DNA from 2 places in the Ramlibacter sp. JJN2-2R genome. Region 1 is predicted to be linked to the other one. Evidence: predicted binding sites of a transcription regulator. Region 1 holds the regulator's gene; the other holds the start of a gene.
The links. The regulator NrdR, encoded in region 1, represses ribonucleotide reductase genes. The targets are predictions, from matches to a motif close to CACNANATNTNGTG.
Positions count from the first base shown of each region.

Region 2: a site for NrdR is predicted at 1,480-1,493, ahead of AC3ANR_RS03110 (ribonucleoside-diphosphate reductase subunit alpha). Genes of this name have one in related genera too.

Region 1 covers NZ_CM173226.1:1,893,222-1,895,605, forward strand. Annotated here, with positions in the region: gene AC3ANR_RS09350 (pilus assembly protein) at 1-355, shown strand, start outside; gene AC3ANR_RS09355 (GspH/FimT family pseudopilin) at 507-1,094, shown strand; gene nrdR (transcriptional regulator NrdR) at 1,091-1,540, opposite strand; gene glyA (serine hydroxymethyltransferase) at 1,553-2,384, opposite strand, start outside.
Region 2 covers NZ_CM173226.1:628,828-631,211, forward strand. Annotated here, with positions in the region: gene AC3ANR_RS03110 (ribonucleoside-diphosphate reductase subunit alpha) at 1-1,411, opposite strand, end outside; gene ampD (1,6-anhydro-N-acetylmuramyl-L-alanine amidase AmpD) at 1,814-2,384, opposite strand, start outside; gene AC3ANR_RS03120 (sigma-54-dependent transcriptional regulator) at 2,373-2,384, opposite strand, start outside.

The DNA.
Region 1 (2,384 bases):
CCAGGCGGTGAACGGCCTGATCTTCTTCGCGACCAACCGGCCGGTCGAGTCGGACAAGCAGTGCAAATCGAACCTGGGCGAGGCGATCGCGTACGCCGTCAGTCCGTTCACTGGAACAGTCGCAACCAACGTGCTGCAAGGCGGTGGATTGCCGCCCAGCGCGGTGAGCGGCCTGGTGCAGATCCAGAATTCGGACGGATCGACGACCCTGGAGAAGTTCTGCATCGGCTGTGGCTTGCCCAACGACAAGACGGGGGGCAACAACGGGACGACCTGCAACTCCGCGCTGGAGAACTGCAACGTGGGTGGCGACGTCAAGAAGAACCTGCGCCGCACCTACTGGTACAAGAAGTAGCGCGGCAGCGCCGGACGGCACGAAGGGGCGGCACCCGCGAGGGCGCCGCCCCTTCTACTGTCGGGCGCATCCTCCGGAGTGACGGCGTGGCGGCGGCGCTTCTCCTCCGCCTTGGCGTTGGCCGCCCGGCGCGCGTGCCTAGGCTGTCCGCATGGATGCGACAGGCCGGCCAGCGCGATCACCTGCGAAAGCGGGGCGCCGGCGCCTGCGCGGCTTCTCGCTGGTCGAACTGGTGGCGGTGCTCGCCATCGCGGCCATCCTGCTCGGCATCGGCGTGCCGCCGTTGCGCGCGCTGACCGGCTCGATGCGCATCACATCGGCCTCCAACGAACTGCTGGCCGACCTGTTCCTCGCGCGCAGCGAGGCCATCAAGCGCAGGACCCGCGTGACGCTGTGCAAGTCGGGCGACGGGCAGGCCTGCACCGATGCGGGCACGTGGCAGCAGGGCTGGATCGTGTTCGTCGACGGTGACGGCAACGGCGAGCATGGCGCCCACGAGACCGTGCTCCAGCGGCAGGAGGCGCTGGCCGCCGAGGTGCGCCTGTCCGGCAACGCCAGCCTGGCGCGCTACGTCTCGTACGCGCCGAACGGCTCGACACGGCAGGTGGGTGGGGGCTTCCAGGCCGGCACGCTCACCGTGTGCCTGGCGTCCGCGGGACCGGCGGCGGCGCGGCAGATCGTGCTGAACGCGAACGGCCGGCCGCGCGTGCAGAAGGCGCTGCTGGACGGCTGCGCCTAGCGGCGCACCTCGTCCACCAGCGTCTTGAACTCGTCGATGTCCTCGAAGCTGCGGTAGACGCTGGCAAAGCGCACGTACGCCACCTTGTCCAGCTTCTTGAGCTCGCGCATCACCAGCTCGCCGATGCGGTTGCTGGGGATCTCGCGCACGCCCAGGTTGAGCAGCTTCTCCTCGATGCGCTCGACGGCGGCGTCGATCTGCTCGGTGCTGACGGGGCGCTTGCGCAGCGCCAGGTTCATCGAGCCGAGCAGCTTGGCGCGCTCGTACTCGATGCGGCGGCCGTCCTTCTTGACGACCGCCGGGAAGGTGACGTCGGGCCGCTCGTAGGTGGTGAACCGCTTCTCGCAGTCGGCGCACTGGCGGCGGCGCCGGATGCAGTCGCCGTCCTCGGACACGCGCGTTTCCACCACCTGGGTGTCGGCGTTGCCGCAGAACGGGCACTTCATCCTCGCGGCTCCTTATCCGTAGACGGGGAAGCGGCGGGTGAGGGCGTTGACGCGCTCGCGCACCGCGGCGATGTTGGCCGGGTCGCGCGGGTTGTCCAGCACGTCGGCGATCAGGTTGGCGGTCATGCGCGCCTCCTCCTCCTTGAAGCCGCGCGTGGTCATGGCCGGCGTGCCGATGCGCACGCCGCTGGTGACCATCGGCTTCTCGGGGTCGTTGGGGATGGCGTTCTTGTTGATCGTCATGTGTGCCTCGCCCAGCACCGCCTCGGCTTCCTTGCCGGTGATGCCTTTGGCGCGCAGGTCCACCAGCATGACGTGGCTCTCGGTGCGGCCGCTGACGATGCGAAGGCCCCGCTCGGTGAGCGTCTGCGCCACGGCCTGGGCGTTGCGGGCCACCTGCTGCTGGTAGGCCTTGAACTCCGGCGCCAGCGCCTCCTTGAACGCCACGGCCTTGGCGGCGATCACGTGCATCAGCGGGCCGCCCTGCAGGCCGGGGAAGATGGCGCTGTTGATGGCCTTCTCGTGCTCGGCCTTCATCAGGATGATGCCGCCGCGCGGCCCGCGCAGGCTCTTGTGGGTGGTGGAGGTGACGACGTCGGCGTGCGGCACCGGGTTGGGATAGACGCCCGCGGCGATCAGGCCGGCGTAGTGCGCCATGTCCACCATGAAGATCGCGCCGATTTCCCTGGCCACGCGCGCGAAGCGCTCGAAGTCGATGCGCAGCGAATAGGCGGAGGCGCCGGCGATGATCAGCTTGGGCCGCGTCTCGCGCGCCTTGCGCTCCATCGCCTCGTAGTCGATCTCCTCCTTGGCATCCAGGCCGTAGGAGACGACGTTGAACCAC
Region 2 (2,384 bases), 1.3 Mb from region 1:
GGCGGTCGTCGCCGGTGTTCTTGCGCAGCTCGAGGAATTCCTCGATGTCCAGGTGCCAGCTCTCCAGGTAGGTGCAGACGGCGCCCTTGCGCTTGCCGCCCTGGTTGACGGCCACGGCGGTGTCGTTGACCACCTTCAGGAACGGCACCACGCCCTGCGATTCGCCGTTGGTGCCCTTGATGTGCGAGCCCAGCGCCCGCACGCGGGTCCAGTCGTTGCCCAGGCCGCCGGCGAACTTGGACAGCAGCGCGTTCTCCTTGATCGACTCGTAGATGCCGTCCAGGTCGTCCGGCACCGTGGTGAGGTAGCAGGACGACAGCTGCGAGCGCAGCGTGCCGCTGTTGAACAGGGTCGGGGTGGACGACATGAAGTCGAAGCTGGACAGCACTTCGTAGAACTCGATCGCGCGGGTCTCGCGGTCGATCTCGTTCAGGGCCAGGCCCATGGCCACGCGCATGAAGAACGCCTGCGGCAGCTCGATGCGGGTCTTGCGCACGTGCAGGAAGTAGCGGTCGTACAGCGTCTGCAGGCCCAGGTAGTCGAACTTCAGGTCGCGCTCGGGCTTGAGCGCGGCGCCCAGCTTGCGCAGGTCGTACTGCAGCAGCTCGGGGTTGAGCAGCTCGGCGTCCACGCCCTTCTTGATGAAGCCGGGGAAGTAGTCGGCGTAGGCCTGCGCGGCCTCGCCCGGGGTGACGTCGCGGCCCAGCACCTCCTTGAAGATGGTGTGCAGCAGCAGCCGGGCGGTGGCGTAGGTGTAGTCGGGGTCCTTCTCGATCAGCGTGCGGGCGGCCAGGATAGAGGCCTTGTAGACCTCGTCGATCGGCACGCCGTCGTACAGGTTGCGCATCGTCTCGGCGACGATGGGGTCGGCCTTCACGTCGGCCGACAGGCCGGCGCAGGCGTCCTCGATCAGCGCCTGCAGCTGGCCCAGGTCCAGCGGGATGCGCTGGCCGCCGTCGGTGACGTGGATGACGGGCGCTTCGGCCACGGCCGGCGTGCCCTGCTTGGCGCGCTCCTGCGCGCGGCGGTCGCGGTACAGCACGTAGGCACGGGCGATGTCGTGGTGGCCGCCGCGCATCAGGCCCAGTTCGACCTGGTCCTGCACGTCCTCGATGTGGAACGTGCCGCCGCCCGGGCGCGAGCGCACCAGGGCGCGCACGACCTGCTGCGTCAGCGTGTCGACGGTCTCGCGCACGCTGGCCGACGCGGCGCCCTGCGTGCCGTGCACGGCCAGGAATGCCTTCATCATGGCGATGGCGATCTTGTTCGGCTCGAACGGGACCACCGCGCCGTTGCGGCGGATGATCTGGTAGTGGTTCAGCGGCGACGTGCCCTGCACGTGTCCTGCTTCCAGCGCCGTCGCGGTCAGCGGTTGGTTCGGCGTGCTGGCGATGCCTTGGGCAGTTTGCATGGAGGTCCTTCTTGCGGGTGGTTGTCTCTCGGGGAGGCGGGAGTGTAATCGCTTCAGTCGCGTTGGGGCACTATATGTAGGGTCCGATCGCGATGCAAGCGCTATAGGTAGTGGTCAACCGGTGGGTTGTCGGTGCACAAGGTGTGGACAGCCGGTGGGTGGAATGGAACGGGGCTGCCGCACGGGCGCGCGGAAGCGGCGTCGATTCAGGCCGGGATGCGGTTGAGCTGGAGGAGGGCGCGGGCCGGTCGGTCGGTTCCGCTGGGCCGCTGGATGCGGCGGGTCGCGCGTGCTGCCATGGCGATGTCCTTCCTTCCTCTGCGAGCCACTATATCTAGCGCTGCGCGCAAGCACAAGCCACTAGATGTAGTGGTCGCGCCGCGGCAACAGCGGTGCGCAAACCTAGGGAAAAACCGAGGTGTCCCAGCCCAGGCTGCGCTGCAGGCGGAGCCAGTCGAAGCCGGGTCCCGGGTCCTTCTTGCGGCCCGGGGCGATGTGCTCGTGGCCGGCCACGTGCAGCACCGGATAGCGCTGCGCGATCGCCGCGCACAGGCCTGCCAGCGCTTCGTACTGCGCGGGCTCGAAGGACTCGCCCTCGAGCCCCTCCAGCTCGATGCCGATGGAGTCGTCGTTGCAGTTGTCGCGGCCGCGCCAGCAGGACGCGCCGGCATGCCAGGCACGGTCGTCGCAGCTGACGAACTGCCACAGCTCGCCGCCGCGGCGGATGTAGAAGTGCGACGAGACCTGCATCCCCTCGATGCTGCGGAAGTACGGGTGGGCGCTCCAGTCCAGCGTGTTGGTGAACAGCGCCTGCACCTCGTCGCCGCCGTACCGGCCGGGCGGCAGGCTGATCGAATGCAGCACGATCAGGTCGACCACCGACTGCACCGGCCTCGGGCCGAAGTTGGGCGAGTCGAGCCGGCGCGCGAAGCGGTACCAGCCGCCCGCCCAGAGCGCGTCGTCAGGCGCCGGC